3 regions of the Planococcus sp. 11815 genome follow, and region 1 is predicted to be linked to each of the others. Evidence: riboswitches for the same ligand, from Rfam matches in the RefSeq annotation. Region 1 holds a riboswitch; each other region holds the start of a gene.
The links. A riboswitch is a leader RNA that binds a small molecule or an ion and turns the genes downstream of it on or off. The one in region 1 is predicted to bind S-adenosylmethionine.

Region 1 (5,213 bases):
AGAAGAGCCCGCCAAAGTTTTGGCATCGTGATGTTCCGATACCCAAAAGCGCGTATAGCCCCATTTTTCTGCGTGTTGCGCCAACCGGACCGTATCGGCCAAAGCTTCGCTAGCTGTCTGGCCTTGTGAAATCGGGGATTGGTCTAATATGCTGAAACGAAGCGGCATCTCCATCTCTCCTTTTTATCATTACCTATAATTATGAATATACTATAGGATTATTGGCTGCGGCGCATTCTTTCCGCTTCGGCTGCGGATTCGGCAAAGTATAGGACTGCCTTGAATATTTCATCCCGCTCGGGTTCCTGCAGCAGATCATGGTAGCAAAACGGCCATTCCTTGAAATGGAACTCATTGACGGCTTGCTTGGACAGCCAAGTGCGCCCTGCTGCCGTGCGCGTAATCAAATCACGCTGGCCAGTGTTGAGCATGATCGGAATATCCTGAAGTTGCATTTGTGCTGCTTGTTCCAAATAGCTTTGCAATTCCTTCCACCAGGCCGGTGAACTGAGCGATTGGATCGCTCGGTCTCTCCCTCCCAATTCATCCTGGAACTTGCGTCTCGTCAAATGGCGCAATTCGATGCCATGGTCGATTTTACCTTTTCCAGTAAGCTTGCTGATTCCGGACAACGCAAGTGTTGGCTTGCTCGGCACTTTTTGCAGTTCAAACCATGGCGACGTGAGAATAAGCGCTGCTATAGGATGGCGGTTTTCTCCAAGGGCATGGATGGCGATCGCTGCGCCGAGCCCATGTCCCGCGAGCACGACCGGCAAGTCATTGCCCGCTGCCAGGCGCAGCAGTTCAGCGGCCGTCTTATCATATTCGAAAAATGTTTCACGGTGTACCGAATCAGCTGCTGCTAGCGTCCCGTGGCCCGGCAAATCACCCATATAGACATGAAAGCCGCTCCTCCGCCATTGCTCGATTTGCCACGCATAGCGCTTATGTTCCTCGTATGCACTATGGATCAACACGATAACGCCTGTTGCCTCGCCTTCCGCTTGCCATTTCCACATAATCCGCGCCTCCCTATACAGCTTGATCGATTGACCTTTTCCGTTGTTTTGATACGATTAGAACTAATTACATCTTATCAATGATAAAGGAGCTTTGCCATGATCTATCCATATAAAGACAAATCACCAAAGATTGACAAATCGGTATTCATTGCCGATTATGCTACCGTCACCGGTGATGTGACGATCGGCGAGAATTCTTCTGTCTGGTTCAACACAGTCATCCGCGGCGACGTGGCACCGACTATTATCGGGAAAAACACCAATATCCAAGACCTATCGATGCTCCACCAAAGTCCGGACAACCCGCTCATTTTGGAAGATGATGTCACCATCGGCCACCAAGTGACGCTTCACAGCTGCAAAATTAGAAAAGGCGCTCTGGTCGGCATGGGCTCGATCATTCTGGACGGCGCTGAAATTGGCGAAGGGGCTTTTATCGGCGCAGGCAGCCTTGTCGCACAAGGAAAGAAAATCCCAGCGGGCACACTGGCATTCGGCCGTCCTGCAAAAGTTGTGCGTGAGCTGAACGAAGCGGACAAACAAGATATGGAACGCATTGTCCGGGAATACGCGGAAAAAGCAGCTTATTATAAATCACTTCAATAGAAAAAGCAGGCGGAAAAATATCCGCCTGCTTTTTATTATGCGTTTGCTTGTTGTTTCAAAGCATCCGCTTTGTCTGTGCGTTCCCACGGAAGGTCGACATCCGTGCGGCCGAAGTGGCCGTAAGCCGCTGTCTGTTTGTAGATCGGGCGGCGCAGGTCGAGCATCTTGATGATCCCGGCTGGGCGCAAATCGAAGTTTGCGCGTACGAGTTCGATGAATTTGTCTTCGCTGACTTTCCCTGTGCCGAACGTATCGACAGCAATCGATACCGGATGTGCTACGCCGATTGCATAAGCAAGCTGCACTTCACATTTATCGGCGAGGCCAGAAGCAACGATATTCTTCGCCACATAGCGTGCTGCATAGGCACCGGAACGGTCGACTTTGGTCGCGTCTTTACCGGAGAATGCCCCACCGCCGTGTCGTGCATAACCGCCGTACGTATCAACGATGATCTTGCGGCCTGTAAGCCCTGCATCACCTTGAGGCCCGCCGATGACGAAACGGCCTGTCGGGTTGATGAAGTATTTCGTTTCAGCGTCTAGCAGTTCAGCAGGTACGACTGCATTGATGACGTATTCCTTCAAGTTGCGCTGGATTTGCTCCAAGGAAACTTCCGGATGGTGCTGCGTCGAAATGACGATCGTATCGACACGCACCGGTTTATTGTTTTCATCATATTCAATCGTTACTTGCGTTTTGCCATCAGGGCGCAAATACGGCAAGATTTCTTCTTTGCGCACTTCTGCCAAGCGGCGTGCGAGTTTGTGCGCCAGGCTGATCGGCAATGGCATCAATTCTTCTGTTTCGTTTGACGCATACCCGAACATCAAGCCTTGGTCGCCTGCTCCGATCTCATCCAATTCCTTATCGGTCATCTGGCCTTCACGCGCTTCAAGTGCCACATTGACGCCTGCAGCGATATCTGCCGACTGCTCATCGATCGCTGTCAACACTGCGCTTGTCTCGGAATCGAATCCGTATTTCGCGCGTGTATAGCCGATTTCTTTAACTGTCTGGCGGACCACTTTCGGAATGTCTACATATGTGGATGTCGTGATTTCGCCTGCGACAAGGACGAGCCCTGTCGTTACGGTCGTTTCGCATGCGACACGCGCATTCGGGTCTTCTGTCAGGATCGCATCCAGGATTGCGTCTGAAATCTGGTCGCAAATCTTATCCGGATGGCCCTCTGTTACTGATTCTGATGTGAATAATCGACGGTTTGTCAAAAAAAGTTCCTCCTTATATCCTGCGAGATTGCTCTCGAAATTGATACGGTACTCGTTTTCCCATGTCAAGTCCGTTTCCGTTTATAGGAATTGAACTTCCAGCTTTTTCAGCCTGCACACGAGGATTAAGGGCATTCCATAAAAAAATCCCTTCTCTCATCTTCAAGCAATGAGGAAAGGAATAATCATCATAAGCACCTTTCACTCTTATCGTCCAAGGCATTCGCCTTGCTTCAGGTTGGGCACCATCGCTGCAATTGCAGCAGGTTGCCGGGTTTCATTGGGCCTGCACCCTCCACCAGCTCGGAATAAGAGTATCCGTTCAATTTCCCATCATACGGAATGCAGCAAGCACTGTCAACGTTTTTACCGGAAACGATTGTCAGACTTTTAAGCATGCATCTTTTTCTACTATTGAAACAGCACAAATCGTTAACATTGACAGATTTCTAGTTATTAGTATAGACTAATCGCGTCAATGTGTTATACTAATGTTCGAATATACATCTTCCCCATTCATTTGGGAATAAACGAAAAGGAAGGTACATATATATGACTTCAGTGAACCTAGCAAATGATTTGAAAGAGCTTTTGAACGGCTCGAATATTAATACGCAACTATCCGTTCCACAATTGGTGGAAGCTGCAACATCCCGCGGGGAGGCAGTATTGACGCGTGAAGGTGCTGTCAAAGCGGAAACCGGCAAATACACGGGCCGTTCGCCTAAAGACAAGTATATGGTAGAAGAGGCGATTTCGAAAGATAAAATTGATTGGGGCAGCGTCAACCGCCCGATTTCCTCTGAAATCTTTGAAAACCTATATGCTAAAGTCCTCAATCATTTGAAAGAAAAAGACGCTTTGTACGTCTTCAAAGGTTTTGCCGGCGCAGATCCTGAGTCGCGCCTTGCGATTCAGACAATCAATGAATACGCATGGCATAACCTGTTCGCCCATCAATTGTTCATCCGCCCGACTGCGGAAGAACTGAAGGCGCATGAAGCTGAATTCACTGTCGTTTACGCCCCGACTTTCCATGCAGACCCTGCGGTGGACGGAACGGATTCCGAAACCTTCATCATCGTTTCGATGGAAAAGAAAATCATCTTGATCGGCGGTACGGAATACGCAGGCGAAATGAAAAAATCCATCTTCTCGATCATGAACTACATCCTTCCTGAAAAAGGCATCCTGCCGATGCACTGCTCAGCGAACGTCGGCAAAAACGATGACGTCGCTTTGTTCTTCGGCCTTTCCGGCACAGGCAAAACGACTTTGTCAGCTGACGAAGACCGCAAATTGATCGGCGACGATGAACATGGCTGGTCGGATAACGGCGTCTTCAACATCGAAGGCGGCTGCTATGCAAAAACGATCAACTTGTCTCGTGAAAATGAACCACAGATTTTCGATGCCATCCGTTTCGGCTCTGTCCTTGAAAACGTCGTCGTCGATGAAGAAACCCGCATCCCTGATTACGACGATGGATCGTTAACAGAAAACACGCGTGCAGCGTACCCGATCGATGCTATCGACAATATCGTCGTCCCTTCTGTTGCAGGGCACCCGAAAACGATCGTCTTTTTGACTGCGGACGCATTCGGCGTATTGCCTCCAATCAGCAAATTGACGAAAGAACAAGCGATGTACCACTTCCTTAGCGGATACACATCAAAACTGGCCGGCACAGAACGCGGTGTGACTTCACCGGAAGCGACATTCTCGACATGCTTCGGCTCACCATTCCTTCCGCTTCACGCGACAGTTTACGCTGAAATGCTCGGCGACAAAATCGATGAGCACGGCGCAGACGTCTACCTGGTAAACACAGGATGGACTGGCGGGGTTTACGGCGTCGGAAGCCGCATGAAACTGTCCTACACACGCACAATGGTCCGCGCAGCGATCCGCGGCGACTTGAACGGCGTGGACATGGAACATGAATCGGTCTTCGGCTTGAACATGCCAACAGAAATCCCAGGCGTGCCGACTGAAGTATTGAACCCGCGCAATGCATGGGCTGATAAAGAAGCTTATGATCAAAAAGCACAGGAATTGGCGAAGAAGTTCAAAGACAACTTTGAAAAATTCGGCACTGTGGATGCTGGCATCAGCCAAAAAGGCGGCCCTACCCATAATTAATTACATCATAAAAGGCCGGAGAGAAATCATTCATTTCTCTCCGGCCTTTTTTGTTTTATTCTCAACTACCGCGTTAAGCTTCTGCATTATTGCGGACAGCTTCGGTTAAATCTTCTTTGCGCTTCTCCTGCTCTTTCATCCATACCGTCAGCGCCTTCGCAGTCCTGCGATTTGCCATAGGAGGGAAAAAATGTGTGTACTCCGGAAAATA
Region 2 (5,213 bases), 490 kb from region 1:
TCCTTGTACTGTTCCGGCGTGAACGGGTTGTCCTGGATATACGGGATATGCGGAAGGATTTTAATATTTTCATACCCTTCCGGCGCCTGCGTCGGGTCGGTCTTGTTGACGTTGACGAGATAGATCGTCGGGTCGTCGGGCAATTCATGACGCTCGAACACCTTGTCCATCTGCTCTTTTAAATTGTCCGAGAAGAAGAAATTATGGTGGTTCAGTTGCGGATAGGTCTTCTTGACGCCGAGATGCAAAACGAGTCCGGAACTCGCCGGCTCGTATTTCTTCTCGAGCTTATCGACAAACTCATGCTCCGCCTTGACCATTTTTTGATAGAACGGGATGACTTCCATATTCGATACGTAATAATCAGCGGTTTGGAAGCTGCCGTCTTCGAGTTCGACGCCGGTGATCTTGCCTTCCGCACTCGTCAAGGCACGAATCACGCCCATGCCGGTATGGATCTGGACGCCTTCTTCGCGCGCCAGTCTCTCCATGCCGCCCGGCACATACCAGCAGCCTTGTGCGTGTTGCATATAAATCATCATATTGAGCACAGCGGGTGCGCTATACGGCGAAGACCCTACGTATTTCACGTAATACGACAGCATGTCGCGCAAATGAGGATTATTGATGCGCTTGGAAATCGCGCTGTACATCGTCGAGGTCAAATCGAATCCGGTCAGAGTCGCAAGGATGCCGTTTTGTGCGACGGCCTCCTTCGGCGATTCAAACCCTTCCTTCAAATAGCTGCGCTCGGTCGTTTCGTAAATCCGCTTCGCGTACTTGAGCAGCGCGTAGTATTCCTTCATGTCCTTTTTCGACAGTGCCGGGTTCGCCCGCTCCATCAAATGAAGGTCATGGTACAGATCGATCACCGTGCCGTCCGGGAAAAATGAGCGCCACTCACGCTCTAAGCGTTGCATCGGAACGTAATCCGTCATTTTCTTGCCACTGCCTTGGAACAAGCGATCGAAAATATGCGGCATCGTCAAAATCGACGGGCCCAAGTCAAAACCGAAGCCGTCCCGCTCTAAGCGGTTCACTTTCCCGCCGATATGCTCGTTCTTTTCATATAACGAAACCTCATAGCCTTTTTGCTGCAATGAAATCGCCGCCGACAAGCCCCCAAGCCCGCCTCCGATTACGATTACGGATTTCTTCGCTTTCCCCATATATGTACCGCCCCTTTTTAATGAAATATGTATCCTTCTTTTTTACGCTAAAACCGCCTGTACGGAGATTTCTTTAATGCCTTGCCATTGTCCTTGTTATTCCCTTCATAATAAGCTTAAAAACGCTGATTGTATAGTTTTTGTATAATCCTAGACAAACCGTTCATTCCAGGAATAAACAGGACATTGACAGGGAAAGTGGAATGGTATAGAAAGATGCAATACACAAGACAGGAGTTGATCACTATGGCTGGATTTTTACCGCATATATATGACACGGCCATGAAGCCGCTCGAGAAGACGCGCTTTGAAAAAATCCGCGCCGGACTGGTTCAAAAAGCGCAAGGTCGCGTGCTCGAAATCGGTTTCGGAACAGGTGCGAACTTCCGCTATTATCAAAATGCCGAACGGGTCGACGCCATCGAACCAAACCCGGAGATGAGTAAACAGGCCGGCAAACGCATCCGACAGTCGAAGACACCGATTCGCACGTACGAAGCAGTCGCTGAAAAACTGCCCTTTGCCGATGACAGCTTCGATACGGTCGTCGCGACCTTAGTATTCTGCACGATTCCAGACCCGGTCAAAGCGCTCGAAGAAATCTACCGCGTCAGCAAACCCGGCGCCCAGATCCTCATGTTCGAGCACGTCAAAATGGACCAACCGCTCATGGGCAAAACTCAGGAATCCTTGACACCCGTCTGGAAAAAGCTATGCGACGGCTGCCATTTGAACCGCGATACAATCGATTTGGTGAATCGCTCCCCTCTGGAAATTGTGAAGGTGGAATCCTATTACGGCGGACTATTTTTGACCATTGAGAGCCGGAAACCGTTGTGAATTGTAACTGTCCCTGTGTACGGCACAATTATGACTATTTACCTGAAGGCATGAAAATACGGAAGGAATATTACTGATCCTGATTTGAAGGTATTTCTTATTCACTTATCCTGCATGGGGCACTACTCGAATTGTGTGGTGCACAGGCACAAAAAAATAATTCCCAATTTCCTTGCAATTGTCCGAAGATTGGTTTAATGTGAACAACATCAACCAGCAATTAACTTAATAGTCGATTTCTTATCAAGAGAGACGGAGGGATTTGGCCCTGTGAAGTCTCAGCAACCGCCCTATTTCAGGACAAGGTGCTAATTCCAATAGGCATAAGCCTAGAAGATAAGAAGAATGCTTTTCCAAAACGGGCTTTCTTCTTTTCGAAGAAAGCCCGTTTTTTATTTCCACCACTCACACTAAAAACAGAAAGAAGGAATTTCACATGATCCATTCAACTATTCAAACAAACCAAAAATTAACAACTGCCCCATTCAAGGCTGATCACGTCGGGAGCTTATTGCGCCCCGACAGCATTCACGAGGCGCGCAAACAGTTCAAAGTAGGCACAATCACAGCGGAACAGCTGCGGGAAGTCGAGACGACGGAAATCAAGCGCATCGTCGACAAGCAAATCGAAGTCGGTCTCAAAGCAGTGACGGACGGCGAATTCCGCCGCACGTTCTGGCATACTGATTTCATGGCGCATATCAATGGCTTCGAAGGTTACACGCCGGAAAAAGGCTATCAGTTCAAAAACGTCGAAACGGAAGCTTATGACGTGCGCAATATCGGCAAGATTTCTTTTAATGAAAACCATCCATTTCTCAGTGATTTCATTGAATTCAAGGAAATCGTCGGCGGCCGCGCTGTGCCGAAATTGACGATTCCAAGCCCGAACCAATTTTTCAACCAAGGCATCCGCGATGAAGCCATCTATCCGGACTTGGAAGACTACGCGAAAGACGTCATTCAAACTTACCGCGACGCTTTCCAGGCATTTTATGATGCCGGCGCGCGCTATATCCAAATCGACGATGTCTATATCGCTGGCTTGTCATCTCCGGACATTCCGTTCAACGATGGAAAATACAATCGCGAGTATTTGATCGACTTGGCGCTTCGTGTCGCAAACGGCGTGCTGGAAGGCAAGCCGGAAGACCTCGCTGTGACGACTCACCTGTGTCGCGGCAATTATCAATCCGACTGGGCATTTGAAGGCAGCTACGCATTGATCGCGCCGACTTTGTTCGCCAAAGAAAAAGTCGACGGCTTCTTCCTTGAATACGACGACGACCGCTCCGGCAGCTTCCAGCCACTTGAGTACATTCCAAACGGTGGACCAAGAGTTGTGCTCGGCGTCTTCACTTCAAAAAATGGTGAACTTGAAGACAAAGAAGCGATCAAAGCACGCGTCGCAGAAGCCGCAAAACATGTGCCGCTCGAGCAGCTATGCATCAGCCCGCAATGCGGATTCGCTTCGACTCACCACGGCAATATCCTCACCGAAGAACAGCAATGGGACAAACTGCGATACATCGTGGAAGTTTCTGAAGAGATCTTCGGAGAGTAAACGACAAAAGGCAAGCGCAAATTTGCGCTTGCCTTTTTGCTTGGAATAATTGTGTGGTGCACAGGGACACCGCGGGTTAGAGTTCCCCTGTTGACAGAAAAGTCGTACAATAAAAAAGAGCGTTCGATAAAGAGGAGGAAATATTTCCATGGCAAACGAAAAGTTTTTCACGTTCCACAATGGAGTTGAAATTCCCACTATCGGATTTGGCACTTGGCAAATCCCAAATGAAGAAGCTTATGCCGCAGTAACGACTGCTTTAGAAAATGGCTATACTCATATTGATACGGCCTTAGCCTATCAGAACGAGGAAAATGTTGGAAAAGCGATTCGAGATTTTAACATTTCTCGGGAAGAGGTCTTTATCACCAGCAAGCTTCCTGCTGAAATTAAAGGCTATGATGCAACATTAGCGGCTTTTGAAGAAACGATTTCAAATCTCGGAGTCGATGTGTTAGATCTTTATTTGATTCATGCGCCATGGCCGTGGGACGAAGTCGGCAAAGATTGTACAGAAGGCAATATTGAATCGTGGAAAGCGATGGAGAAGCTTTATAAGGACGGCAAAATTCGGGCAATCGGCGTTTCGAACTTTTCGGAAAAAGATATTCAGGCGCTTTTGGATTCCTGCGACATTGTACCTATGGCGAATCAAATCCCATTCTATATCGGTCGTGATCAAGCGAGCCTGCTACAGTTTTGCAAAAAACATAATATTGTCGTAGAAGCGTACTCTCCGCTGGCAACTGGCCAAATCTTGAACAGCCCTGAAATCAAAGAAATGGCTGCTAAATACAGCGTTACCCCTGCTCAATTGTGCATTCGTTATTGTCTGGAGCATGGCACTTTGCCGCTTCCGAAATCAACGAACAAAGAACGCATCGTTGAAAATAGTCAATTGGCGTTCACCATCTCTCCAGAGGATCTTCAAAAGCTCGATGCTTTTGAAGATGTTCGCGCCAAATAAAAAACCGCCCTTGGGCGGTTTTTCATTTTATCTGCCTAACTCAATTCCAACCAAAATAAGATGATCCTTTTTTAGGATACACATCCCTTCGTTGTTGAGCTTAACCTGTTCACGAACATTGATCGTTCTTGAGTATCTAGGTCAGATTTTCAGTTATTGATTCACTGCATCAGCATCTTGCATCCGGAACAAGGAAAAGTCATCTAGACTTCCCCAAGCCCCGCCATTTGCTTTCACGCTTCCGCCGATTGTCACTGTACCGTCTTCCACAAGGATACCGTCTAGTTCAGGCTGGCTCCAATTAGCCCACCCGTTAACAGTGGTGTTCATTGTATAGCGCTCGCCAGTTGTTTCAGCGTAAATATACATCTCGGAGTTCTCGGCATCTCCTCCCTGCACAAAGGCAGAAAGTTTGTAATATCCCGGTTCCAAGCCTGTTATCGTTTGTTCTGCCTGAAAATCGATTGCATCCGCTGAGTAGAAATGAAGCGAATAGTTTCCAGATTTAGCATCCGATGCTTTGTTTTGATAACTCGTGTGAGGCGCAGTACCATTTCGGTGGGTGATATTCCACACGCTTCTGTCGCTATTTTCAAACCCTGCATTCTTCACAAAGTTCTCTGGACTGATCTGAAGATTCACTGTGACAGACAAGCCGTTCTCCAGTTCCCCA
Region 3 (5,213 bases), 1.0 Mb from region 1:
TTCATAATGGCGATCAAATTATCGCGGGAAGTCACCGTTCCGTCGAAGTCGCAAAATATTACCGGTTTGTTCATACGGTCTCACCCCATAATGCTAAAGCTTTTTGTAATTCTTCTTGGTGTTTGGCGGCTTCTGTTAAAGGCTGTCCTTGAAGGGCGGCGTCGATCGCTTGGCGGAATGCTTTTCCGCCGGCAGCAGCGCCGTCCGGATGGCCATGGACGCCGCCTCCGGCATTGATGATGCTGTCGATGCCGTAGTCTTCCAAAAGCAAGGGCACGAGTGCCGGGTGGATGCCGGCAGATGGCACCGGGAAGCTGCGATTTAATGGACTGTTGCTGACTAGTTCGCGCCCGAGCTGCAATGCCGTTTGTTTCTCGAGTGCCACACTGCCGTAAGGGGATGGGAATAAGCTAAAGTCGGCTCCGGCTAGTCGTGTCAGTTTGCCAAGTGCCAGCGCCGTGGAAACGCCGTAAAAATCAGATGACGTGTAGGCGCCGCTGAATGCGGGATGTGCCATCAGCGGGAGTGCCACTTCTTCGTCTTCAGCTAGTTCCTGCAAGACGTCGAATCCGTAGGCATGGACATTGAACAATAAAGCATCCGCCCCGAGTTCACTTGCCCGCCGCGCCTTGTCGCGCAAGCTCGACGTCCGTCCGGATAAATTGACGGCATAGAGCGTGCGATGGCCGGTTTCTGCGTACACTTCGTCCAACACACGACGTGCTGCTAGGATGCGCTTGTCAAACGGCGTCAGCGGGTTGTCGAATAAAATCTCATCGTCTTTCACCAAATCGACGCCGCCGAGTGCCTGTTGACGGAGTTGATCTGATAAATAATCGAGGTCACGTCCGATGACGCCTTTAAAAATGCTCATGGCGAGCGGGCGCCCCGTGACGCCAAGCGTGTCGCGAATGCCGTCAATGCCAAAACGCGGGCCTGGGAACTGGCGGAGCAAGGATTCCTCAAAATCCAAATCAAGTAATTTGATCTCGCCATCGAGCGACAGCTTGCCAAAAACGGTCGTCAGGATGGCTGGCAGATCCGCTGAGAAATTGGCCGCCGGGTAATGGATTTTCAAATGGGCTTGGATGACTCCGTGCTTAGTGGGATGGGTGACGTGCGAGAATTCTTCGACCGACACGACGCGCCCTTTATGCTGTTGCAATTGCTGCTGCTCGAGCAATGGCAAATCGGTCCACGATCCAACCGTCAAACCGAGTGCAATGGCTTCTGCTTTTTTTTCGAATGAACCGGCTTTGCCGAATAATTGATATGTTGCGATAACACCGCTCATGAATAACCCTCCTGCTTAGTGGACATAAAAAAACCTCTTCACAAATAAGAAGAGGTTAAGAATTAACGCCTTCTTATTTCTCAGCCGCTCAATAAGTTGGCTGCAAGAATTAGCACCGTGTCCATGATTGGACCGGTTGCCGGGCTTCGTAGGGCTTGTCCCTCCACCTGCTCTGAATAAGAATAGATTATGAAATTGTTAGTGTTGCAAAGTAATTCTGATTATTTCATGGCAAACGGTATCTGTCAACGGAGAAAATCAAAAATATCTGAAAAATATCCACTTGCCAATTCACGGCGACCAGTCACTAGAGAATGGCATGCCCAAAATATTTGAGAAAAACGCCGAGGTCGCTTGGCGAAATTGACAACCCGAGTAAAGAACTAGTCTTTAGCTGGAAGAATTTCATTTTTTCGAAATATTTTATTGACAATGAATTCCGAATCATGCTAGGATTCGTTTCAGAACTTCATAATGTTGCATAGTAGCACTCTTATCAAGAGCAGGCAGAGGGGAATGGCCCGATGACGCCCAGCAACCGACCGTAATGCCGTTGTGAGACGGGGCGCTTTGGCGCCGGGATTTCGATCCCTTAAGGCACGGTGCTAATTCCATCAGAAATGTACATTTCTGAAAGATAAGAGGCATGGGATCTCTTATTCTGCGCCTCTTTCTTTCGGGAAAGAGGCTTTTTATTATTCTACAGAAAAGAGGCAAATAAATATGACACTTACAGCATCATCTACATACAAAGCATTGACTGAACAAGAAGCGATTCGCTTGGCACAAGAGTTGGACGTATTTGCACCTGAAGCTGCATTGCAAAGTGAAGAAATTGGAGACGGCAACTTGAATTACGTATTCCGCATCAGTGATTCTGCTACAGGGCAAGGGCTCATCATCAAACAAGCCTTGCCTTATGCGAAAGTCGTCGGCGAAAGCTGGCCGCTGACACTTCACCGGGCGACCATTGAAGCGAATGCCTTGAAGCTGCACGGCAAGCTCGCGAAGGAACGTGTGCCGGAAGTTTATGCGACAGATGCTGCGCTTGCTGTCACTGTTATGGAAGACTTATCGCATTTGGCGATTTTACGCAACGGCCTGATCGACGGCAAGCATTACCCGAAGCTCGCGGAACATATCGGCGGCTATTTGGCGCACACTTTGTTCTACACGTCGGATTTCGGCTTGCATCCGTTCGAGAAAAAGCGGCTTGCGGCTGAGTTTTCTAATCCGGAGCTGTGCAAAATCACCGAAGATCTCATTTTCACCGATCCGTTTTTCGATCACGAAACGAATGATTTTGAAGAGCCGTTGCGTGAAGCGGCGCAAGCGATTTGGGGCAACGAGCCACTGAAATTCGAAGTAGCCAAACTGAAGCGCAGCTTTTTGACGGAAGCGGAAGCACTTTTACATGGAGATCTGCACACCGGCAGCATTTTCGTCGACCAGCATGATACGAAGGTCATCGATCCGGAATTCGCCTTCTATGGACCGATCGGTTTTGATATCGGTTTGTTTCTCGCCAATTTGATTGTCCAGGCGATTACGCGAAGCGGCGAAGAGCGCGAACTGATTTTGCATGACATCACTCGCACATGGCAAGAGTTCGAGCAGCAATTTTCAGGTTTATGGGAAAGCGATGGAATCGAAACGTATAAGACGACGGCCGGTTACCGTGAATACGCCATCGGAAAAATCTTTCACGATGCGATCGGCTTTGCTGGGTGTGAATTGATCCGCCGGACGATCGGCTTGGCGCATGTCCGCGACTTGGACGATATCGCAGACGAGGCAACACGAATCGACCGCAAGCGGCAAACCTTGAAAGCCGGGGAAACATTGATTCAAACACGCCTGAGTTATCAGTCCATCGCTGAATTGGAATCGGCAATTAAGGAGTTGAGCAAATGACCATTCCGTTATCGGTCATCTGGAAAGATGAACAACTGACCATTTTGGATCAGCGTCTGCTTCCGCAGGCCGTCCAATATGAAACTCTTGAAACGTTGGAGCAAGTGCACGAAGCGATTTTCCAGCTGAAAGTACGCGGAGCTCCGGCGATCGGCATTGCAGCAGCTTATGGCTTGGCACTCGCGGCAAGACGGCACGAGACGGCAGACATCGAATTGTTTCGTGATCACGTAAAAGAAGATGCCGCCTATCTTATTTCTTCCCGGCCGACAGCAGTCAATCTGGCATGGGCCATCGATCGATTAGTAAAACGGATCGAACAGGCGGGGACGGTGGCACAAGCAAAAGCGCAACTGATTGAAGAAGCGCAGTTGATCCGCGATGAAGACGAAGCGGCATGCCGCAATATCGGCGAACATGCACTCGAGTTACTCGTAGATAAAGAAAAAATCCTGACGATTTGTAATGCCGGATCGATTGCGACAGCCAAATATGGAACCGCACTCGCACCGTTTCATCTCGGCATAGAGCGCGGGCGTGAGTTTGAAGTATACGCATGTGAAACCCGCCCGCTGTTCCAAGGGGCGCGCTTGACCGTTTGGGAATTGCAGCAGGCAGGAGTCGACGTCACGCTCATCACCGACAGTATGGCGGCGCACACGATTGCTGCAAAAGGAATCGAAGCGATTATCGTGGGAGCAGACCGCATTACAGCCAACGGCGACACGGCTAATAAAATCGGTACGCTCAACTTGGCGATTTTAGCACATGTATATGGCATTCCTTTTTATGTAGCGGCACCGGTGTCCACATTCGACCTATCCCTTGATACAGGCAACGCCATCCCAATCGAAGAACGGGCGGCAGAAGAAGTTATTGCTACTGGCACGCAACAAAACGCACCGGACGGAACGAAAGTGTTCAATCCAGCTTTTGATGTCACACCGGCAACATATATTACAGCGATCATCACTGAACGAGGCGTCATCCGTCCAAACGATAAACAAACAATCGAGACACAGCTTTATGCGGTGCCATCAAAAGGAGAAATGATATGAAAAACAAATCAGCATGGTTCATTTTATTTGGTTTAGTGTTCGCTATCTTACTTTCAGGATGTCAGCCAAAAGGTGAGGCGACCGCAGAGGAAACGGCTCCAGACGACCAGCAAGCGGCAGCGGACCATCCACTCACAGGCAAGAAAATCGCACTCATCATGCAGCAGAATCTCGGAACTTTTTCTGCACAGTATATTGCCGGTGTAGAAGAGCAAGTGGAAAAATTCGGCGGCAGCGTGACGGTCTTTACTTCAGACGGTGACCTCGCGAAAATGGCCTCCAATCTGGATGCATCGATCAACCAAGAATTCGATGCCATTTTGATTGACCACGGAACGAAAGAAGCGTTGAATCAAGGCGTTGGACGGGCGGTGGAACAAGACATCCCAGTCGTCGCTTTTGATGCAGGTGTGGATGTCGGTGGCGTAGTGTCGCTCGAACAGGGCGATCAGTTGATGGCAGAGTTGACGCTTGAAAAATTAGCTGCAGACCACGGTGGGGAAGCGAATATCGTCAAAATCTGGACAGCCGGTTTTGCGCCGATGGAACGTCGCCAACTAGCATACGAACAGTTTCTCACTAACAATCCAGGCATTCAGGAAGTGACGGCGTTTGGTGCCGCTACACAAAACACGGCGCTCGATACACAAGCGCAGATGGAAGCGGTGTTGAAACAATACCCTGAAGAAGGCGAAATTACAGCAGTTTGGGCGGCATGGGATGAATTTGCCAAAGGGGCGGTGCGCGCTATAGAACAAGCAGGGCGCGACGATATCAAAGTATACAGCATCGATATGAGCGATGAAGATTTGCAGATGATTCAAAAAGATGGCAGCCCATGGGTCGCATCGGCTGCGGTCGATCCACAGGATATCGGTCGTATCCAAGTGCGCTATGCGTATCAATTAATCGGCGGCGAGACGCCTGAAGAAAAGGTAACACTTGAA

Region 2: another riboswitch for S-adenosylmethionine. It lies ahead of M1Q06_RS03865 (5-methyltetrahydropteroyltriglutamate--homocysteine S-methyltransferase); the one in region 1 lies ahead of metK (methionine adenosyltransferase).
Region 3: another riboswitch for S-adenosylmethionine. It lies ahead of mtnK (S-methyl-5-thioribose kinase); the one in region 1 lies ahead of metK (methionine adenosyltransferase).

The regions. Positions count from the first base shown of each region.
Region 1 is NZ_CP096991.1:1,250,862-1,256,074, reverse strand. It holds gene M1Q06_RS06470 (LLM class flavin-dependent oxidoreductase) at 1-168, opposite strand, end outside; gene M1Q06_RS06465 (alpha/beta hydrolase) at 219-1,019, opposite strand; gene M1Q06_RS06460 (gamma carbonic anhydrase) at 1,119-1,628, shown strand; gene metK (methionine adenosyltransferase) at 1,664-2,860, opposite strand; SAM riboswitch class I at 3,065-3,175, opposite strand; gene pckA (phosphoenolpyruvate carboxykinase (ATP)) at 3,413-5,002, shown strand; gene M1Q06_RS06445 (alpha/beta hydrolase family protein) at 5,076-5,213, opposite strand, start outside.
Region 2 is NZ_CP096991.1:757,254-762,466, reverse strand. It holds gene M1Q06_RS03875 (phytoene desaturase family protein) at 1-1,169, opposite strand, end outside; gene M1Q06_RS03870 (class I SAM-dependent methyltransferase) at 1,416-2,009, shown strand; SAM riboswitch class I at 2,247-2,352, shown strand; gene M1Q06_RS03865 (5-methyltetrahydropteroyltriglutamate--homocysteine S-methyltransferase) at 2,446-3,573, shown strand; gene M1Q06_RS03860 (aldo/keto reductase) at 3,722-4,540, shown strand; gene M1Q06_RS03855 (glycosyl hydrolase 53 family protein) at 4,694-5,213, opposite strand, start outside.
Region 3 is NZ_CP096991.1:241,138-246,350, forward strand. It holds gene M1Q06_RS01330 (2-hydroxy-3-keto-5-methylthiopentenyl-1-phosphate phosphatase) at 1-74, opposite strand, end outside; gene mtnW (2,3-diketo-5-methylthiopentyl-1-phosphate enolase) at 71-1,294, opposite strand; SAM riboswitch class I at 1,365-1,477, opposite strand; SAM riboswitch class I at 1,785-1,938, shown strand; gene mtnK (S-methyl-5-thioribose kinase) at 2,018-3,208, shown strand; gene mtnA (S-methyl-5-thioribose-1-phosphate isomerase) at 3,205-4,266, shown strand; gene M1Q06_RS01350 (sugar ABC transporter substrate-binding protein) at 4,263-5,213, shown strand, end outside.